Regions from separate parts of the Streptomyces sp. NPDC042371 genome, predicted to be linked through region 1. Evidence: riboswitches for the same ligand, from Rfam matches in the RefSeq annotation. Region 1 holds a riboswitch; each other region holds the start of a gene.
The links. A riboswitch is a leader RNA that binds a small molecule or an ion and turns the genes downstream of it on or off. The one in region 1 is predicted to bind cobalamin.
Positions count from the first base shown of each region.

Region 2: it holds a riboswitch for cobalamin, as region 1 does, so the genes downstream of both, AC068B_RS23520 (CoA-acylating methylmalonate-semialdehyde dehydrogenase) here and cobN (cobaltochelatase subunit CobN) in region 1, are expected to answer to the same signal.
Region 3: it holds a riboswitch for cobalamin, as region 1 does, so the genes downstream of both, AC068B_RS27695 (energy-coupling factor ABC transporter permease) here and cobN (cobaltochelatase subunit CobN) in region 1, are expected to answer to the same signal.
Region 4: it holds a riboswitch for cobalamin, as region 1 does, so the genes downstream of both, AC068B_RS01115 (ABC transporter substrate-binding protein) here and cobN (cobaltochelatase subunit CobN) in region 1, are expected to answer to the same signal.

Region 1 covers NZ_JBWKAP010000003.1:225,334-230,628, reverse strand. Annotated here, with positions in the region: gene AC068B_RS10665 (precorrin-2 C(20)-methyltransferase) at 1-179, opposite strand, end outside; gene AC068B_RS10660 (precorrin-8X methylmutase) at 176-802, opposite strand; gene AC068B_RS10655 (cobalamin biosynthesis protein CobG) at 814-2,082, opposite strand; cobalamin riboswitch at 2,203-2,334, shown strand; gene cobN (cobaltochelatase subunit CobN) at 2,372-5,295, shown strand, end outside.
Region 2 covers NZ_JBWKAP010000007.1:401,360-406,654, reverse strand. Annotated here, with positions in the region: gene AC068B_RS23535 (RidA family protein) at 1-123, opposite strand, end outside; gene AC068B_RS23530 (helix-turn-helix transcriptional regulator) at 270-1,310, shown strand; gene AC068B_RS23525 (SCO0607 family lipoprotein) at 1,484-1,822, shown strand; cobalamin riboswitch at 1,906-2,085, shown strand; gene AC068B_RS23520 (CoA-acylating methylmalonate-semialdehyde dehydrogenase) at 2,297-3,796, shown strand; gene AC068B_RS23515 (acyl-CoA dehydrogenase family protein) at 3,802-4,956, shown strand; gene AC068B_RS23510 (enoyl-CoA hydratase/isomerase family protein) at 4,953-5,295, shown strand, end outside.
Region 3 covers NZ_JBWKAP010000009.1:213,844-219,138, reverse strand. Annotated here, with positions in the region: gene AC068B_RS27720 (endo alpha-1,4 polygalactosaminidase) at 1-332, shown strand, start outside; gene AC068B_RS27715 (dienelactone hydrolase family protein) at 410-1,159, shown strand; gene AC068B_RS27710 (energy-coupling factor ABC transporter ATP-binding protein) at 1,177-2,067, opposite strand; gene cbiQ (cobalt ECF transporter T component CbiQ) at 2,064-2,813, opposite strand; gene AC068B_RS27700 (energy-coupling factor ABC transporter substrate-binding protein) at 2,820-3,212, opposite strand; gene AC068B_RS27695 (energy-coupling factor ABC transporter permease) at 3,212-3,967, opposite strand; cobalamin riboswitch at 3,998-4,181, opposite strand; partial or broken gene AC068B_RS27690 (PTS transporter subunit IIC) at 4,351-5,093, opposite strand.
Region 4 covers NZ_JBWKAP010000001.1:246,622-251,916, forward strand. Annotated here, with positions in the region: gene AC068B_RS01110 (FecCD family ABC transporter permease) at 1-805, opposite strand, end outside; gene AC068B_RS01115 (ABC transporter substrate-binding protein) at 802-1,851, opposite strand; cobalamin riboswitch at 1,917-2,102, opposite strand; gene AC068B_RS01120 (VOC family protein) at 2,110-2,598, opposite strand; gene AC068B_RS01125 (AraC family transcriptional regulator) at 2,603-3,463, opposite strand; gene AC068B_RS01130 (HAD family hydrolase) at 3,648-4,778, shown strand; gene AC068B_RS01135 (asparaginase) at 4,782-5,295, opposite strand, start outside.

The sequences.
Region 1 (5,295 bases):
TGCGCGGCCGCGATCGAGCGGGCGATGGAGCGGCCGTGCCGGGCGGAGTGGTACGCGACCACGTCGGCGGCGGCGATGACCTCCACGGCGCGCAGGGTCATCAGCGACGGGTCGCCGGGGCCGAGGCCGACGCCGTAGAGCCGCCCCTGCGGGCGCTGTTCGGTGGGTACGCCGCTCATTCCGCTTCGCTCGCAATCGCGTTGATCGCCGCCGCGGCCATCGCGCTGCCGCCGCGACGTCCCCGTACGACCAGGTACTCCAGACCGGAGGTGTGCTCGGCGAGCGCGTCCTTGGACTCGGCGGCGCCGACGAAGCCGACCGGGATGCCGAGGACGGCGGCCGGGCGCGGCGCGCCCTCCTCGATCATCTCCAGGAGGCGGAAGAGCGCGGTGGGCGCGTTGCCGATGGCGACGACCGAGCCTTCGAGGCGGTCGCGCCAGAGTTCGAGGGCGGCGGCGCTGCGGGTGGTGCCGAGCTGGGCCGCGAGGTCGGGCACGGACGGGTCGGCGAGGGTGCAGATCACCTCGTTGTCGGCGGGCAGCCGCTTGCGCGTGACACCGCTCGCGACCATGTTCGCGTCGCAGAGGATCGGCGCGCCGTCGCGCAGCGCCTTGCGGGCGTCGGCGATCACGCGCGGGCTGTAGGAGAGGTCGCGCACGAGGTCGACCATCCCGCAGGCGTGGATCATCCGGACCGCGACCTGGCTGACGTCGGCGGGCAGGCCTTGGAGGTCCGCCTCCGCGCGGATGGTGGCAAAGGACTCGCGGTAGATCGCCGCGCCGTCCTTCTCGTAGTCGAACACTGTGCTCTCGCTCATCTCGTGGCCGTTGGTTTCGTGGTGGTACGTGCCGTGGTGACCTGCTCGGTCAATGTGCCGCCCGTCAGAGGCGTCCGGTCCTCGCCGGGGACGCGCACCGTCACCTCGTACTGCCCGTCGCCGGTGGCGAGGACGTCGACCCAGTCGCCCCACGGGTGCCCGCAGCGGCGTTCGCAGCCGGACCAGTGGACGGGCAGGCCGCCGAGGCCGGGGACGGCGTCGGCGCGTACGTCGGAGAGGGACTTGGCGCAGCCGGGGCGTCCGGTGCAGGCGCCGACGCCCAGCCAGGGCGATGCGGCGTCGGTGATGTGCCCGGCGTCGGCGAGCACGGCGAGGCGCTCGCGGGCCGCGGATTCGTCGGCGAAGCCGGGGACGACGAAGCCGCGCCAGGGCGTGACGCGCAGTTCGTCGGCGGGCAGCGGCAGGAGGGCCCGCCACTCGGCGGCGGTGACGCGGCCGAGGGGGGCGCTCACGACGACGGCGTCGCCGATCGCCCCGGGTGCCTGCGGGGCGCTTCGGGAGACGGTCCAGGGCTCGGCGCGCACGGCGTCGATGCCCGCGCGCTCCAGTGCTCCTGCGAGGTCCACGCGCTGCTCGCGGGGCAGCTCCCCCACCCGCCAGGCGCCGTTGCCCGCGGCGGTCGCGGCGGCGTGGAAGGCGCCCGCGGCGGTGAGCGCGGCGCGGGGGGCGTCGACTCCGGCGACCCGGAACGCCAGGCCGCCGACGCGGACGACCGCCGTCCCGCCCGATTCTGCGATCAAGGTCACATCGCCGCCGAGGCCGACGACGTCCCCGCGCCCGTCGTCCAGGGCGAAGAGGAAGCGGCCCGAGAGCTCAGCGGTCCAGTCCTCGGAACACAGGAGTCCGTCCAGCTCACGGGCCCACAACTGCACGTCACCACGGCCGATTCGGTCGATGCCCGCGAGCGGTGACGCCACCACGTTGCGGATGCGCTCGTGCCGCTCGGAGGGGAGCAGGCCCGCTGTCGAGAGCAGCGCGGAGAGTTCGCCGCCGCTGGTCTCGCCGAGGCCCCGCAGCTCGATGTTGCCGCGCGAGGTGATGCTGAGGCAGCCGTCCGCAAGACGCTCCGCCGCGGTGACCAGCGCCTCGGCCTGACGTGTCGTCAAAAGACCTGCGGGCAGCCGGAGTCGGGCGAGGAAGCCGTCGTCGGCGCGGTGCAGGCGGAGGGCTCCGGGGCAGGCGTCACCCCGGTCGCGTATGGGGGATTCGCCCTGGTCTGGGGAGGGTGCTGGGGTGGGCGGCATGGCGGCGAGCATACCCACGCGGATCCGGCGGGTCGCCTCCCGAGACGGACCGTTCTGGCAGGTGGCCGCCCCGCCGACCGCGGGCAGGACTTACTATGCAGGCGGCGGGCCGCCAGGTCCGTCGACGCCAGCGACGGCGTGGGTCCACCAGGACCCGAAGGAGGAAGCCCGGTGCGAATCCGGCGCGGTCCCGCCACTGTGAGCCCCACCCGAGTGGGGCGAGCCAGGAACTCCTGCCGTCCATACGACCACCCGGGGCGCGGACACCCCGAGGAAGGCCTGCGCCCGCATGCTTCTGCTGTTGTCGACCTCCGACACCGACCTGCTCAGCGCCCGCGCGGCGGGGGGTCCGGTCGACTACCGGTTCGCCAATCCCTCCCGTCTTGACCTCGAAGGACTGCCCGCGCTGCTGGACGGCGTGGACCTCGTCGTCGTACGCCTCCTCGGCGGCGTCCGTGCCTGGCAGGACGGCCTGGACCAGCTCATCGCCACCGGTCTCCCGGTGGTCGTGCTCACCGGTGAACAGGCACCCGACGCCCAGCTCATGGCCTCCTCGACCGTGCCGGTCGGCATCGCCGCCGAGGCGCACGCCTACCTGGCGCACGGCGGCCCCGCGAACCTGGAGCAGCTGGCCCGCTTCCTCTCCGACACCGTGCTGCTCACCGGCCACGGCTTCGAGCCGCCCGCGCCCGCCCCGTCGTGGGGCCCGCTGGAGCGCACGGCCCGCGCCGTGGAGGGCCCGACCGTGGCGGTGCTCTACTACCGCGCCCACCACATGAGCGGCAACACCGCGTTCGTGGACGCGCTGTGCGGCGCGATCGAGGACGCGGGCGCCCGGGCGCTGCCGCTGTACGTGGCCTCGCTGCGTGCCCCCGAGCCCGAGCTGATCGACGCGCTGCGGGCCGCCGACACCATCGTGACGACGGTCCTCGCGGCCGGTGGCACCAAGCCCGCCGAGGCCTCCGCGGGCGGCGACGACGAGTCGTGGGACGCGGGCGCGCTGACCGGACTGGACGTGCCGATCCTGCAGGCGCTCTGCCTGACCGGGTCGCGTTCGGCCTGGCAGGAGAACGACGAGGGCGTCTCGCCGCTCGACGCCGCGAGCCAGATCGCGGTGCCTGAGTTCGACGGCCGCCTGATCACGGTCCCCTTCTCCTTCAAGGAGATCGACGAGGACGGTCTGCCCGCGTACGTCGCCGACGCCGAGCGCGCGGCCCGCGTCGCCGGTATCGCCGTGCGCCACGCGCGCCTCAAGCACATCCCGGCCGCCGACAAGCGCATCGCCCTGGTGCTGTCCGCGTACCCGACGAAGCACTCCCGCATCGGCAACGCGGTCGGCCTGGACACTCCGGCATCCGCCGTCGAGCTGCTTCGCCGGCTCCGTGCCGAGGGGTACGACTTCGGCCCCGAGGCCGACATCCCCGGCCTGGTCTCCGGCGACGGCGACGAGCTGATCCGCGCGCTCATCGACGCGGGCGGCCACGACCAGGACTGGCTCACCGAGGAGCAGCTCGCCGCCAACCCCGTGCGCATCCCGGCCGCCGACTACAAGCGGTGGTACGCGACGCTGCCGCAGGAGCTGCGCGACTCCGTCGAGCAGCACTGGGGCCCGCCGCCCGGCGAGATGTTCCTCGACCGGTCCCGCGTCGGCCAGGGCGGCGACCCGGAGGGCGACATCGTGCTCGCGGCCCTGCGCCGCGAGAACCTCCTCATCCTGATCCAGCCGCCGCGCGGCTTCGGCGAGAACCCGATCGCGATCTACCACGACCCCGATCTGCCGCCGTCGCACCACTACTTGGCCGCCTACCGCTGGATCGCGGCGCCCGCGTCCGACAACGGCTTCGGCGCCGACGCGATGATCCACCTGGGCAAGCACGGCAACCTGGAGTGGCTGCCCGGCAAGAACGCGGGCCTCTCCGCGGCGTGCGGCCCCGACGCCGCGCTCGGCGACCTGCCCCTGATCTACCCCTTCCTGGTAAACGACCCGGGCGAGGGCACGCAGGCCAAGCGCCGCGTGCACGCCACGCTCATCGACCACCTGGTGCCGCCGATGGCGCGCGCCGACTCCTACGGCGACATCGCGCGCCTGGAGCAGCTCCTCGACGAGTACGCCCAGATCAGCTCCATGGACCCGGCGAAGCTCCCGGCGATCCGCGCGCAGATCTGGACGCTCATCCAGGCCGCCAAGCTCGACCACGACCTGGGTCTCGAGCACCGCCCGGACGACGACGGCTTCGACGACTTCCTGCTGCACGTCGACGGCTGGCTCTGCGAGATCAAGGACATGCAGATCCGCGACGGTCTGCACGTCCTGGGCAACCCGCCCGCGGGCGCCGACCGCGTGAACCTCGTGCTCGCCGTGTTGCGCGCCCGCCAGATCTGGGGCGGCACGACCGCGCTGCCTGGCCTGCGCGAGGCGCTCGGCCTCGACGAGTCGGCGGCGACGCGCGTCACCGCCGACGAGGCCGAGGACAAGGCCCGCGCCCTGGTCCAGGCGATGGACGACGCGGACTGGGACCCGGCGGCCGTGGCCTCCGTGGCCGCGGACCACGGCGACCAGGTCGCCGCCATCCTGGAGTTCGCGGCCCGCGAGGTCGTGCCGCGCCTCGCGGCCACCACCGCCGAGCTCGACCACTCCGTGCACGCCCTGAACGGCGGCTTCGTCCCGGCGGGCCCGTCGGGCTCCCCGCTGCGCGGCCTGGTCAACGTCCTGCCGACCGGCCGGAACTTCTACTCGGTCGACCCGAAGGCCGTCCCCTCCCGCCTCGCGTGGGAGACGGGCCAGGCCCTGGCCGACTCCCTCGTCGAGCGCTACCAGCAGGACAACGGCGACTACCCCACCTCCGTGGGCCTGTCCCTGTGGGGCACGAGCGCGATGCGCACCGCGGGCGACGACGTCGCCGAGGCGATGGCGCTGCTCGGCATCCGCCCCGTCTGGGACGACGCGTCACGCCGCGTCACCGGCCTGGAGGCCATCCCGTACGAGGAGTTGGGCCGCCCGCGCATCGATGTGACGCTGCGCATCTCGGGCTTCTTCCGCGACGCGTTCCCGCACACGATCGGCCTGCTCGACGACGCGGTGCGGCTCGCCGCCTCCCTGGAGGAGCCCGCCGACCGCAACTACGTGCGCGCCCACGCCCAGGCCGACCTCGCCGAGCACGGCGACGAGCGCCGGGCCACCACCCGCATCTTCGGTTCGCGCCCCGGCACGTA
Region 2 (5,295 bases), on a different contig from region 1:
TTCGCTGCTCATCGCGGTCTGCCCCGAGATGTACAAGGTGCGCGTGTGCCCGGACACGACCTCACCCTGGTTGAAGCCCAGCTCCGTCGACCAGGACACCGGGTTGACTGCCATTCGTTCCATCGCCGCTTTGGCTCCGTTCGGTTCAGTGGGTTCGCTGACGGTACGTACGTCCATCGGCCCGGCAATCGCCGCGCGCTGACGTCGTGTGAAGGAGCCTTCCAGCAATACATGACATCTCCAGTCATGTATTTCGCTAGTGTTTTCGCATGCGCGCCGACCGGTTGGTTTCCTTGGTGCTGCTTCTGCGCCAGCGCGGTCGGATGACGGCGGACACGCTGGCCCGCGAGCTGGAGGTGTCCACCCGCACGGTGCTTCGCGACATCGAGGCGCTGTCCGCGGCGGGCGTGCCGGTCTACGCGGAACGCGGCCGACACGGCGGTTTCTCGTTGCTGCCCGATTTCCAGACGGCGCTGACCGGACTGAACCACGACGAGGCGCTCGCCCTGCTGGTCGCCGGATCACGGCGCGGCGCGCAGCTGTTCGGCCTCGGCTCGGCGCTCGCCTCGGCCATGCTCAAGGTGTTCGACGCGCTGCCCGAAGACCTCCGCGGCACTGCGGCAGGCGCGGCCCAGCGACTGCTCATCGACCCGGAGTTGGACCTCCTCGCGCGTCGCGTGGACGCCGAGGAGGTGCCCGACGCGACCGTGGCGGAGGTCCGGCGCGCGGTCTTCGCCGGACAGAAGCTGCGCATCCACTACGCGCCTCCGGGGCGGCCCCCGGAATGGCGCACGGTGGACCCGATCGGCCTGGTCACCGTCCGCAACCAGGGCTACTTGCTGGCCACGCGCGCCGGTGCCGACCGCACCTACCGGCTGTCCCGGGTGCTGGGCGCCGAGGCGCTCGGCGAACCCGCGCAGCGACCGGCCACGGTCGACCTGGACCGGGCCTGGCAGGAGCGCAACACACGGTTCCGGAACGGTGGCGACGACCAAGTCACCGTGCGGGTACGGGTGGACCCGGCGGGACGGAAGGACCTGGTGGGCACCGCGCTGGCGGTCTTCGACGAAGGAGATGAAGAAGCCGAAGGGGCCGAAGCGGACGGCCGGTTGCGGCTGAGCGTGGTCTTCCAGGATGCCCGGCACGCCACCTGGGCCCTCTGGCAGCTCTCCACGCTCGCGGAAGTCCTGGCCCCGCAGTGGCTGCGTACCTCCCTGCACGACCGCGCCGCCGGGATCGCCGCACTCTACGGACCGTCATCCGAGCGACGAGGAACTCCCCGAGGGCAACGAACCGACCCGCGTCAGTGAGGCGCGGCCGCGCGCCCAGACCTCGGTGACCAGCTCATCGACCACTACGTCATCGGGGTGTCCAACGGGCGTGATCAAGTAGGGCGCACAGGCCGTCTGAGTACTCGTACTCATGATCCGCACCCCACCGCTCGCGCAAGCTGGACGCACAGGTCGATGAGAGGAAGAGGACTGTGCGCAGCAGCATCCGAGTTCGCCCGGCGTCCCGTGTCTCCGGTAGGCGGTCGGCGCGGTCCCTCGTGGGGCTCGCGCTGGCGGGCGCGGCGGCGGCCGCGGCGCTGACCGGCTGTTCCATGGAGGACGCGATCTGCGGCGGCGGCGAGTATCCCGTTCTGCAGGTGGGCAGCAGTGGGTCCGCGTGCCAGCCCGACGGGGAAGAGCCGCCGAAGGGCTACGCCCGCTACCCGGAGGGGAAGGTCCCCGAGCACGTCGGGGACAAGTGGGACACGTACTGGAGCGATCACACGCTCGACGAGAACGGGAAGATCATCAAGCTGAAGGACGGTCAGTGACCGCCGCGTAGGCCGCCCGCGCGACGAAACCGCCGCCGTCGCCGAAAGGTGGGGGTGGACTTACTAGGACGTCCAACTATATCTTCGTGACCAGAGCCCGCGGTGCAGGGAAGCCGGTGTGAATCCGGCGCGGTCCCGCCACTGTGACCGGGGAGTGCGTTCTCGCCGAGCGATACGCCACTGACGGAGAAGTTCCGTCGGGAAGGCGGGAGAACGCGCGCTGATCCGGGAGTCAGGATACCGGCCGTGGGGTGTTCCGTGTTGTCCACGAGGATGGAGCAGACACGCATGGCACCGGTCCGTACCCACGACCCAGGTGAACCGGCGAAGCGAGCGACGGCCCCGGTCGGCGCTCGACTCCACGACGGCTCTTAGGCCTTCGCGTCCCACGACAGAACCGCCCGCCCACCTCACCCGGTGGCGCCGTCGGCCTGCCGTGCCATCCCCGGACTCACCTGACGAGAGCAGGCTCTCATGGTCCGTGAACTGACACATTTCATCGGCGGCAAGCACGTCCCCGGGACGTCGGGGCTCTTCGCCGACGTGTACGACCCCAACTCCGGCTCCGTACAAGCGCAGGTGCCGCTGGCCGGGCGGGCGGAGACGGCCGCGGCGATCGCCGACGCCGAGTCCGCCCAGCGTGAATGGGGCGAGTGGAATCCGCAGCGGCGCGCTCGCGTGATGCTGCGCTTCCTGCAACTCGTCGAAGGGGAGCGGGAGTCGCTGGCGCGGACGCTCTCCGGCGAGCACGGGAAGACCGTCGCCGACGCCCACGGTGACCTGCAACGCGGCCTTGAGGTAGTGGAGTTCGCCGCGGGCATCCCGCACCTGCAGAAGGGGGAGTTCACCGACAACGCAGGCACCGGCATCGACGTGCACTCCCTGCGGGTGCCGCTCGGCGTCACCGCGGGCATCACCCCGTTCAACTTCCCCGCGATGATCCCGCTGTGGAAGGCGGCTCCCGCGCTGGCCTGCGGCAACTCCTTCATCCTCAAGCCGTCCGAACGCGCGCCCTCCGTGCCGCTCCGGCTCGCCGAGCTGTTCCTGGAGGCGGGCCTGCCGCCCGGTGTCCTGAACGTCGTCAACGGCGGCAAGGAAGCGGTGGACACCCTCCTGGAGGACCCGCGCGTCCAGGCGCTCGGCTTCGTCGGGTCCACCCAGATCGCCGCGCACATCTACGCCACCGCCGCCGCGCACGGCAAGCGCGCCCAGTGCTTCGGCGGCGCCAAGAACCACATGATCGTGATGCCGGACGCCGACCTCGACCAGGCCGTGGACGCCCTCATCGGCGCCGGGTACGGCTCGGCGGGGGAGCGCTGCATGGCCATCGCGGTCGCCGTCCCCGTCGGCGAGGAGACCGCCGACGCGCTCGTCACCCGGCTCAAGGAACGCGTCGCCGAGCTGCGCATCGGGCGGTCCGACGATCCGGAGGCCGACTTCGGGCCGCTGGTGAGCCGGGACGCCCTCGACCGGGTCCGCCGCTACGTGGACATCGGCGTCAACGAAGGCGCCGAACTCGTCGTGGACGGACGCGACTTCACCCTGCCCGGACACGAGAACGGCTTCTTCGCCGGAGCCACCCTCTTCGACCGCGTCTCGCCGCGCATGCGGATCTACCGCGAGGAGATCTTCGGCCCGGTGCTGTGCGTGGCCCGCGCCGCGGACTACGAGGCGGCCCTGCGCCTGCCCAGCGAACACCCCTACGGCAACGGCGTCGCGATCTTCACCAGGGACGGCGACACCGCCCGCGACTTCACGCGCCGCGTCGGCGCCGGCATGGTCGGCGTCAACGTGCCGATCCCCGTCCCGGTGGCGTACCACACCTTCGGCGGCTGGAAGCGGTCCGGCTTCGGCGACCTGAACCAGCACGGCCCCGACGCCGTCCGCTTCTACACCCGCACCAAGACCGTCACCTCGCGCTGGCCCTCCGGAGCCAGGGAAGGCGCGAACTTCACCATCCCGACGATGGGATGACGGCGATGACCACGATGGCCACGGCCCTCACCAAGGACCAGCTCGCACTGGCCGAGGTGACGCTCGACTTCGCCGAGGAACACCTCTCACCGCACGCCGTCGCCTGGGACCGCGACAAGCACTTCCCCGTGGACGTGCTCCGCAAGGCCGCCGAACTGGGCCTCGGCGGTGTCTACGTACGCGAGGAGCACGGCGGTTCGGGCCTCAGTCGCACCGACGGAACCCTCGTCTTCGAGGCCCTCGCCACCGGCTGCCCCTCCATCGCCGGATACCTCTCCATCCACAACATGGTCGCCTGGATGATCGACCGGTACGGCGACGAGAACCAGCGCGCCCGCTGGCTGCCGGAGCTGTGCACCGCCGCGTCCCTGGGCAGCTACTGCCTCACCGAGCCGGGTGCAGGATCGGACGCCGCGGCCCTGACGACCCGCGCCGAGCGCGACGGTGACGCGTACGTCCTGACCGGCGTCAAGCAGTTCATCTCCGGAGCGGGCACCTCGAACGTGTACGTCGTCATGGCGCGCACCGGCGAGGAGGGGCCCGGCGGCATCTCCGCGTTCGTCGTCGAACGGGACGACCCCGGCCTCACCTTCGGCCCCGACGAACGGAAGATGGGCTGGAACGCCCAGCCCACCCGCCAAGTGCTCCTCGACGGCGTGCGCGTACCGGCCGACCGCCGCCTCGGGGACGAGGGCGAGGGGTTCCGCATCGCCATGACCGGCCTCAACGGCGGACGGCTCGGCATCGCGGCCTGCTCCCTGGGCGGCGCCCAGAGCGCACTGCACCGCAGCGTGTCCTACCTCGCCGACCGTGAGGCGTTCGGCGCGTCCCTTCTGGACGCCCAGGCGCTGCGGTTCCGGCTCGCCGACATGGCCACCGAGCTGTCCGCCGCCCGCGCGCTGGTGCGCCAGGCCGCCGACGCGCTCGACCGGGGCGACCCGCGCGCCCCGCAGCTGTGCGCCATGGCCAAGCGCTTCGCCACCGACACCGGCTACTCCGTGGCCGATCGCGCCCTCCAACTGCACGGCGGATACGGCTATTTGAGCGAGTACGGCATCGAGAAGATCGTCCGGGACCTGCGGGTCCACCAGATCCTGGAAGGAACCAACGAGATCATGCGCCTGATCGTGGCCCGCGGACTGACCGAGGCCGTCCGATGACGGCGGCCGAGGGCGCCGTCGACTCCGTGCTGCTGCGCGTCGAGGGCTGCGCGGGCCATCTGATCCTCAACCGCCCCAAGGCCCTCAACGCCCTCACCCACGCGATGGTGCTCCGCATCGACGAGGCGCTGACCGCCTGGGAGCAGGACCCCGCCATCGAGACCGTCGTCCTCACGGGTGCGGGGGAGCGGGGCCTGTGCGCGGGCGGCGACATCCGTTCCATCCACCAGGACGTCACGGCGGGCGACGGCGCGGCAACGCGGGAGTTCTGGCGCGACGAGTACCGCCTCGACGCCCGCATCGCGCGCTACCCCAAGCCGTTCGTCGCCGTCATGGACG
Region 3 (5,295 bases), on a different contig from region 1:
TGCTCACCACCGACGACGCGGCGGCCTTCGCCCGGCTCCTCGCCCAGCGCGCGCACAGCAAGGGCCTGGCCATCGCGCAGAAGAACACCACCGACCTCCTCGACGAGCGCAAGCGGATCGGCTTCGACTTCGCGGTGACCGAGGAGTGCGCCCGCTACAAGGAGTGCCCCGACTTCGCGTCCGCGTACGACGGGAAGGTCTTCGACATCGAGTACGTGACGAAGGACTTCGACACCGCCTGCCGCGCCTGGGGCAAGAAGCTGTCCATCACCCTGCGCGACCGTGACGTCCTGCCTGCGGGCGAGGACGGGCACGTGTACCGGCACTGCTGATACCGGCACCGCGCACACCGTGCAGTATCGGGAGGGGCCGCCCGGCGCGGCGCCCTCCACCGACCGGAAGGATTTCCTTGCCCACCAAGACACTGCAGATTCCCACCGCGGACGGCAGCGCGGACGCCTTCGCCGCCTTCCCCGAGGGCGGCGAGCGGCACCCCGGAGTACTGCTGTACCCGGACGCGTTCGGCCTGCGGCCCGAGCTGGAGCAGAAGGCCCGCGAACTCGCCGGGCACGGGTATTACGTGCTCGTACCCAACCTCTACTACCGGCACGGACCGGCCCCCGTGCTCGAACTCCCCGCGCACATCGGCGCGGAGGAGCGGCCCGCGGTCTTCGCCCAGGCGATGCCCCTGGTCGAGGCCCACACCACCGAGCGCGTCCTGCGCGACGCCGACGCCTACCTCGGGTTCCTCACCGCCCAGCCCGAGGTCGGCCCCGGACCGGTCGCCGCGATCGGCTACTGCCTGGGCGCCGCCCTGGCGATGCGCACCGCCACGGCCCACCCCGGCCTGGTGGCCGCCGTCGCCGGATTCCACCCCGGCTTCCTGGTCACCGAGGCACCCGACAGCCCGCACCGCCTCGCCCACGAGCTCACCGCGGAGGTCCACCTCGGCCTCGCCGAAGGGGACTTGACGCCCGAGGCGATCAGCGAGCTCGACCAGGCATTCGACGCCGCAGGGGTCGGCCACACCACCGAGATCTACCCCGGCACCGTCCACGGCTTCACCATGTCCGACACCGACGCCTTCGACCCCGCGGCGCTGCGGCGCCACTGGGAGCGGCTGCTCCCGCTGCTCGACCGCACCCTCGGCAAGAACTGAGCCCCGCCCGCAGGCGGTCAGCCCGCGGGCTTCGGCCCCGCCACCAGCTCGGCCAGCTCCTCCGCCGTGCGCGGCCCTTCACCTGCTCCGGTCGGCAGGCCGTGCGCGCGGAGCAGCTCTCCGACGGCGATCCCCCACGGCAGGTGCAGGCCCGCCTGCGCCAGGAGGTCCCGTTGCCCGAGCATCTCGGTGACCGGGCCGGTCCGTACGCCGGAGGGGGTGAGCAGCGCCGCGTCGTCGGCCCAGCGCAGGGCCAGGTCCACGTCGTGGGTCGCCATCACCACGGTCGTGCCCGCGTCCCGCAGCCCTTGCAGGGTGGCGAGCAGGCGCTCCTGGCCGTCGGGGTCGAGCCCGGCGGTCGGCTCGTCGAGGATGAGGACGCGGGGGCGCATCGCGACGGCACCGGCGATGGCCGTCCGCTTCCGCTGGCCGTAGGAGAGGAGATGGGTGGGCCGGTCGGCGAGCGCGACGATGTCGAGGGCGGCGAGCGACTCGGCGACCCGGGCGCGGACCTCGGGGTCGGGCAGGCCGAGGTTGAGCGGGCCGAAGGACACGTCCTGCTCGACCGAGGCGGCGAACAGCTGGTCGTCGGGGTCCTGGACGACCAGCTGGACGGTCGTACGCAGCCGGGTCAGGCCCTTGCGGTCGTACGTGACGGGGGCGCCCTCCAGGGTCAAGTTCCCCCGGTCCGGGCGCAGTCCGCCGCTGAGCAGGCGCATCAGGGTCGTCTTGCCGCTGCCGTTGCGCCCGAGGAGCGCGAGCGCGCGCCCCTCGACGACGTCGAAGTCCAGGCCGCTGAGCACGGTGGGCCCGTCCTCGTACGCGTACGCCGCCGCTTGCAGGGCGACCACGGACCCGCGGGGTCCGCTGGGAGCGTCCGGCTCGCGAAGAGCCCTCGGCTCACTCATGGCAGGAACCTTTCCAGTACGAGGGTGAGGGCCACCAGGCCCACGAGAAGTGCCGCGCCCGCCGTGATGAAGGGGCGCGAGATGCGGGCCTCGGGCACCAGGACGCGCAGGGTGCCGTCGTAGCCGCGGCCCGCGAGCCCGGCCTGCAGACGGCTCGCCCGGTCGAAGGCGCGCACGAACGCGGTGGCGCCGAGACCTGCGAGGGAGCGCCAGGTGGCGGCGCGGGTGGTGTGCCCGAGCCGGGCGGCCTGCGCCTGCCGGATGCGGCTCATGGAGTCCAGGAGCAGGAAACTCATCCGGTAGGTGACGAGTGCGACGTCCACGACCGGTGCGGGCACGCCCGCTTTCACCAGGCGGGGCAGCAGGTCCGACATCGGTGTGGTGAAGGCGAAAAGCAGCACGCCGAGCGAGGCGGCGGAGGTCCGCAGGAGCAGCCCGCCCGCACGCGCCGGACCGCCCTCCGCGAAGGTCACGAACCCTTCGGGGCCGCCGACTTGGACGAGCAGGGTGAGTGCGCCGGTGACACAGAAGCCGAGCGGCACGCGGTAGGCGCGCCACAGCTTGCGGGGCGGCACACCGGCGGGGCCGAGCAGCAGGACGACTGCGGCGGCCAGGACCAGGACGGCGCCCGGCCAGGGCGGCAGCGAGATGGCGAGGATCGTGAGGCCGAGCCCGAGCACGGCCTTGTCCACGGGGTGCCGGCGGCGCCAGCGACTGCTGTGCGCCGCCGCATCGAGGGGCAGCACGCCGGGTCAGACCTGCTCGGTCTCGGCCCGGGCACCGTCCGCGCCGACCGGCGCGTCCGGCCCGGCAGCCCGCTCCGCACGCGCCTGTTCCGCACGCGCCTGTTCCGCGCCTTGCTTGCGGCCCTTGCGCAGCCCGAAGTAGTAGGCGAGGACGCCCGCGCCGAGGGCGGCCTGCAGGGCGAAGAGCGCCGACTCGACCTCCCCGGACGGGGGTTCGTACAGCGGCGAGAACCACGGCTCGTAGTCCGGCTTGATCTCGGTGATCGCCGTCTCGGCCTGGGCATCGGCCCCGGCGAACGGCTCCTCCTCGTCGTCGCCGAGTCCCAGCGCGATCGGCAGCACGGCGAGCGCGGCCACGATGAGGAGCAGCAGGGTGTTGATCTTCGCGTTGCGGCTCATCAGGCACTGGCCCCCGTCTGCGTCTCGGTCGACTTTGTCGGCTCGGCCGACTTGCTCGGTTCGGTCGGCTTGGTCGTCACGTCCGTCTGCTTGCGCTGCAGCAGCACGCCGAGGCGCGTGAGTTCGCCCTTGCTCGACTGCACGAGGAGCCGCATCACCAGGACGGTGAGGAGTCCTTCGCTGACCGCAAGCGGAATCTGCGTGACGGCGAAGATGCCGCCGAACTTGCCCAGGGCGCCGAGGAAGCCGCTGCTGGGGTCGGGGAACGCCAGGGCCAGCTGGACGCTGGTGACGCAGTACGTGGACAGGTCGGCGACGAACGCGCCGAAGAACACGGCGACCATGAGCGGCACGTCGTACCGCTTGAGGAGCCGGTAGACCGCGTATCCCGCCCAGGGCCCGACGATCGCCATGGAGAACACGTTGGCGCCCAGGGTGGTGAGCCCGCCGTGGGCGAGCAGCAGCGCCTGGAAGAGCAGGGTGATGGTGCCGAGCACCGTCATGATCGGTGGCCGGAACAGGATCGCCCCGAGTCCGGTCCCCGTCGGGTGCGAGCAACTGCCCGTCACAGAAGGGATCTTCAGGGCGGAAAGGACGAACGTGAAGGCTCCGGAGGCGCCGAGGAGCAGGGTGCTCTCCGGGTGTTCCTTGACTTCACGGGTCAGGGAGCGGACTCCGTGTACGACGAACGGCGCGGACGCTACGCCCCAGGCGATCGCGTGCGCCGGTGGGAGGAAACCCTCGGCTATGTGCATGGCTCGGCAGACCCTCTCCAGCACCTCGTGGATGGACAACGCGCCTTGGCCGGTCTCCTGGCTGACGGGTCGTACCGACCGGACTCCGCCTTCCCGGGCACGTGAGTACCCAGTGGCTGCCGCGAGGGCTGGAGCCGGACTTCCCGATCACAGTGGCGAGGGCCGCACCGGCATCACACCGGATTTCCCGTTCACCAAGGCGTGGCGACATTAGTGCGCAACGGACGTGCTGACAACTTGCGGGCTCGTTGCGCCGGTGGCACGCGCGAGCGCGCATACACCACGTGCGCCCCTGTTCAGAGGCTGTGCACCGAGTTGGCAGGTGGCGTGGAGCGGACGCGGCAGGGGGGCGCACAGGGGACGCAGAAGTGGGTCTGGAGCCGTCAGCTCCGGGCGTCCGGCGGCGGGGGCGGCTTCGGCGCTCCGCGCGGGGGTGCGATCTTCGCGTACGCGACGGGGGATCCGGCGGCGGCCGGGACCTTCTCCGCGGCGCGGTCCGGGTTCGGCGGCAGCAGTACGTCACGGCGGGCACCCGGGTCCCAGCCGGTCTCCACGACGCGCTTCTGCACGACGATCGCGCCGAAGAGGACGGCCACGCCGATCAGCAGCATCAGGACGAACCCGCCAGTCTCCTCCGTCTTGGCCGCATAACCGACGAGTGTGCCGAACCAGCCGAAGTCGGCGCCCCCGAAGGTGGTGTTCTCCTCCCCGAAGGCGCCGAGGACCTTCAGGAGCAGCGCGGGCAGGAAGGTGATGATGACGCCGTTGACGAAGGCGCCGAGGGCCGCGCCGCGGCGGCCGCCGGTCACGTTGCCGTAGCCCCCGGCCGCGCGCCGGTGAAGAAGTGCGGGACCAGACCGGGCAGGACGAGGGCGAGTCCGAAGGCCGGGTGGAAGATCCAGGCGAGCAGGCAGAGGCTGACGAGGCCGCCGACGAAGCTGGAGATGAAGCCGATGGGGACGGCGTTCTGTGCGTAGGGGAAGACGATGGGCGCGTCGAGGGAGGGGACCGCGCCGGGCCCCAGTTTCCTGGCGATGCCCTGGAAGGCCGGGACGAGTTCGCCGAGGATCGTGCGGACGCCGAAGAGGATCACGGCGACGGCGATGCCGAACTGGAGGCCCTGCATGTTCGCGCCAGTCGGCCGCGGGCGCGTCGAAGGGCACGGCTGCCACGGGGAGGATCTCGTTCAGCGCTGCCATGTCCATGATTCTCTCCGACGCGCGCGGCCCGGCACGTCCGCAGCGCCGTTCGGGGCGGAGCCACGCTGGGGCGCCCCCGGAAAGAGTGACCTGGCGAGGGTGGATGGCCCAGGGGTGATTGGCCCCACC
Region 4 (5,295 bases), on a different contig from region 1:
TGCAGAGCAGGACGAGGCGGGTGCGGGCCACCCGGACGCCGAGCGCCGCCGCGGCCTCCGGGCCGAACGCGAAGGCGTCCAGCGTGCGGGCGTGGCCGAGGCAGATGACCAGCGCCGCCACGAGCACCGCGCCGCACAGCCACACGTCCGTCCAGCCGACCCCGCTGAGCGAGCCCAGGAGCCAGAACAGCACGCCGCGCGTCGTCTCCGCGTCGCCCGCCGTGAGGACGACGAACGACGTCAGCGCGGAGAAGAGCTGCATGGCCGCGACGCCGGACAGCACGACCCGGTCCGTGGTGTCGCCGAGGGTGTGGCTCAGGAGCAGCACGAGGGCGAAGGAGCAGAGGGCGCCCGCGAAGGCGCCCGCAGAGACCGACACCACTCCCCCGCCGACCCCTAGGACGACGACCGCGACCGCTCCCGTGGAAGCCCCGGACGACACCCCGAGCACGAAGGGGTCGGCGAGGGGGTTGCGGAGCAGGGACTGCATGACCGCACCGCAGACCGCGAGGCCCGCGCCGCAGACGGCGGCGAGCACGGTGCGTGGCATCCGCAGGTTCCAGACGATGCCGTCCCTGATCGGGGTGAGCGGGCTCTCGCCCCAGCCGAGGTGGGCGGCGACGGTCGACCACACGTCGGACACGGAGATCTCCGCGGGGCCGATGGTGACGGCCACGGAGACGGAGAGGAGGAGCGCGGCGACCCCGGCGAGCCACAGCAGCCCCTGCCGCACGCGGGCGGGGGCGGCGCCGGGGGCGGGGGCGGCGCCGGGGACCGTGCCCGTGTCCGGCGCGGCCTCCGTCACTTGACGAGTCCGAACTTCCGCAGCCCGGCGGCCACTTGCTCGATGCCGTCGACCGTGCGGATCGTGGGGTTCATGGCCTGGCCGCTGAGCAGGACGTACCGCTTCTTCTTCACGGCCGTGAGGTTCTTGGTCGCCGGGTTGGACTCCAGGAACTTGATCTTCGCCGCGGCGCTCTCCGCGGACTGCGACTTGCGGGTGAGGTCGCCGATGACGAGGACGTCGGGGTCGCGGTCGGCGACGGTCTCCCAGTTGATCTGGGGCCATTCCTCGTGGGTGTCGTCGAAGACGTTCTTCGCGCCGAGTTCGCGGGTGATGATGCCGGGGGCGCCGCAGCAGCCCGCCATGTACGGGGCGTCGGAGTTGGCGAACCAGTACATGAGCTTGGTGCCGGAGGCGGCGGAGGTGGCGGCATTGATGTCCTTCGTGGCCTTGCCGACCCGCCGCTTCATGTCGGCGATCAGCTTCTCGCCGCGCTTCTCGACGTGGAAGACCTTCGCCAGGTCGCGCACCTCGCCGTAGACGGTGTCCATGGTGAGGGTCTTGACGCGCTTGCCGTCGCCACCGCCGTCGTTGTCCTTGCCCGCGCAGTCGGTGGGCGAGACGTAGACGGGCACGCCGAGCTCGTCGAACTTCGCGCGGTCGGCGACGCCGCCCTTGCCCACCGTGTAGAGGAAGGAGGCGCTGACGAAGTCCGGCTCCTTGGAGAGGACCTTCTCCAGGGACGGGTAGCGGTCGGCGAGCCGCTCCACCTTCGCGTTGTCCTTCGCCAGGTTCTTCAGGACCGGGTCGGTCCAGGTGCCGGTGCCCACCATGCGGTCGGCGAGGCCGAGGGAGAGCAGGATCTCCGTGGAGCCCTGGTCGAGGGAGACGGCCCGCTGCGGGGGCGCCCCGACCTTCGCGTCCTTGCCGCAGGAGGTGACCGTGACCGGGTAGCCCTCGGTGCTCTTCTGCCCGGACTGCGATGTCTTCTGCGCGGAGCCGCCGCACGCGGTGAGCGCGAACAGGCAGGCACAGAGGAGGGCGGATATACGGGCTGTCGAGGACACGTGATCCCTTGAGTGTCACGGCTCATACGCGGAGCCTGGCCTGCGTCGTGACCTCCGCCGCCGGGTGAGCGGGGAGGGCGCCAGCAGGTCTTCGGACTCGGGGATCGGCCGGGCGGGGCGCCTTCCCGGGCGTCCTGTGACGCCCAGTGGCCGTGGCCCCGCCCGTCCCCCTCACCGCTGCGCGTCAGCTCCGGATTCGCACCGGATTCCCTGGCCCAGGTGTGGGTTTGACTGGCTTGCGCAAGTTATCACGCGACTTCACGCGGTCGGCCCGGGCGTCGTCGCGGTGGTCGGCGCGGGCCTGGGCTCGCCCCGGTACGTGCCGAAGGACCAGCGGTTGCCCTCCGGATCCTCGATGCCGAATTCACGGCTTCCGTAGGGCTTGTCCTCGATCTCGCTGATGACCTTCACGCCTGCCTCGGCGAGCCTGCGGTACAGGTCGTCCACGTGGTCGGTGACGACATAGGCGCCCGCGGTGCCGGGCCTGCCGCAGGTCGCTTCGTTGGCCGGGCCGTACGAGCCGAGCATGACCCCACCGCCCTCGGGCCAGTCGAGCTGGGCGTGGGCGACACGGCCCTCGTCCTCGTAGACGGCGGTGCGCAGGAAGCCGACGGTGCCGACGAGGAAGTCGATCAGGGCGGGGGCGTCCTGGGCCTGGAGGCCCGGCCAGACGGCCGGGGCGGGCGTGCTGAGCTGCTGTTCTTGCGTGGTGTTCGTGGTGTTCGTGGTGTTCGTGGTGATGTCCATGCCCCTACTCTTCGCCCCGGCCGTGCGCCCCGGCTTGGATATTCCGGCACTCTTCGGCCAGCCAGCGGGTGGGGGTCTCGCCGGTGTACTGCCGGAAGTCGCGTACGAGGTGGGAGTGGTCGTAGTACCCGGTGTCGGCCGCGACCCCGGCCAGGTCCGGCGGGGCGCCCGCCGCGACGGCGCGGGCCACGGTGGCCTTGGCGTGCTGGAAGCGCATCAGGCGGGCGGCCTGCTTGGGGGTGAGCCCCGTCTCGGCGCGGAACAGCGCGGTCAGCCTGCGCTCGCTGAGCGCGACGTGCCGGGAGAGGCCGCCGAGGGTGCCCGCGCCCCGGTGCCTGGCCAGCCACGCCCAGGCTTCCGCCACCTCGGGGCGGACGGATGCGGCGGCGCGGTCCGTGGCCGCGCGCCGCCTCAGATAGGCCGACAGGAGGGCGAAGCGGTCCTCCCAGCGGTCCAGCTCGCACAGCCGCTCGCGGATCTCCGCGGCCGGGTCGCCGAGCACGTCCGTGCCGCCGACGACGAGCTGCCCGGTGAGCCCGGCAGCGGGCAGGCCGAGGAGGGCGCGGGCCGCGAGGGGATGCACGGCGAGCTGGATGCCCGCCTCGTGCTCGGGCTGGACGACGTACGCGGGGCTCTGGTGCAGGCCGCCCACGATGATGTCGGTGCGCGTCGCGTCCGGTCCCGTCGCCCGGTCCGGGGTGCTGCCGGTGGCGATGGTCCCGTCCAGGGAGAAGATCACCGTCAGATACGGCGAAGGGAGCCCCCGGTGCAGCCCTGGCCGCTGCCCCGCGGTGCGGTAGCCGACCGCGGAGACGACCATGCCGTCGAGCCGTGGGGCGGCGCGGACGAACTCACGGGAGTCCATGGACCCAGTATGCGCGGAGGGCCCAGTATGCGCGGAACCCCTCCGCTACCCCTGTTCACCCGCCCCATGCCACCGCGCCACGGTGACTTCGATCATGGGAAATGTCCCTGCCGCCCCATAGCATTGCGCGCCGCTCCGGTCGGGGCCGCACATCGCTCGCAGGGAACGGCAGGGACGTAGAGACATGGCAGTACGGGCAAAGAGCAAGCTGGCCGTCATCGGCACCACGGGCGCGCTGGCCGCCGCCGTTCTCGCGGGCAGCGCCCTGTGGCCGACGGACGAGGCGAACGCCGCCGACACCTCGGCGGCCACCGCCCGTGAGCTGTCGCACTGGCCGAAGCCGGTCGCCAAGAAGCTCGGCAAGGTCATCGCGAAGAACGACCACAAGGGCGCGTACGCCGTCTTCGACGCGGACAACACGACGTACCGCAACGACCTCGAGGAGTCGCTGCTCCCCTTCCTGGAGATGAAGGGCGTCCTGACCCGCAAGACCATGGACCCGTCCCTGAAGATCATCCCCTTCAAGGACAAGGCCGGGCACAAGGAGAGCCTCTACAGCTACTACAACCGGCTGTGCGAGGTGGACGACCAGGTCTGTTACCCCTGGGCCGCGCAGATCTTCTCCGGCTTCACGCTGAAGGAGCTCAAGGGGTACGTCGACGAGCTCCTGGCGTACAAGAAGCCGATCCCCGCCGAGTACTTCGAGGGCGGCAAGCCGACGAAGACCGAGGTGAAGCCGCCGGAGTTCTCGCGCGGCATGCAGCAGCTCTACAAGACGCTGCAGGCGCACGGCATCGAGGTGTACGTCGTCAGCGCGGCCAGCGAGGATCTGGTGCGCATGGTCCTCGCCGACCCGAAGTACGGCTACGGCGTGAAGCCGCAGAACGTCATCGGCGTCGCCATGCAGCTCAAGGACCGCAAGACGGGTGAGGTCACCAGCTCCCGCAAGGAGATCGCCGAGGGCCGCTTCGGCGAGAAGGACCGCGCGAAGCTCGCGAAGCGCGAGCTGACGCCGAACCTGTGGGCGCCGCTGACCTGGTACGAGGGCAAGCCCGCGGCGATCAACACCTACATCGACGAGTGGCAGAAGCCGATCCTCGCCGCCGGTGACACCCCGGCCAGCGACGGCCCGATGCTGTTCCACTCCGCGGACGTGGCGCACGGCGGCGTGCGGGTCTGGGTCAACCGCAAGGACTCGTACATGAAGCAGCTCGACGGGATGAAGAAGAAGAACGCGGAGCGGCAGCGGAAGCTCGGCCAGAAGGTGACCGCCGACAAGCGGTGGCTGACGGTCACGCCCGACCAGATCGGCTAGGGCCTAGCTCCCCAACGCGCGGAAGGCGTCGGCCACTCGGGTGTGGTCGGCGCCGTCCGCCAGCAGGGCGTGCAGCAGGAGTCTGGCCTTCGGCGCGTCCAGCGGCCCCGCGGAGAGCAGCCCGCGGCCGAGCATGTCGTGCTCCGAGCCCGGCCCCCGGTAGGTCTCGCTCAGCAGCGGGCCCGCGCCCGTGCGGGAGGCGAGGACGACCGGCATGCGGGCGCCGAGCGCGGCCAGCGGGTCGACGAGCCAGGTGGGGACGTGGCCCGCGCCGAACGCCGCCACGACCAGGCCGTCGAAGCGCGCGTCGACCGCTTCGAGGAGTTCGCCGCGGTCCCCGAGGGTGAGCGTGACCAGGGCTACGCGGGCGGCGCCGCGCAGGTTCAGGGGGCGGTCGGCAGGTGGTCCCGCGGGACGGAGCAGGATCCGCGGCCTGCCCTCCACGACGCGGCCGAGCGGGCCCGCGCCCGGCGACGCGAAGGCCGCGACAGATGTGGTGTGGGTCTTCCGCACGTGC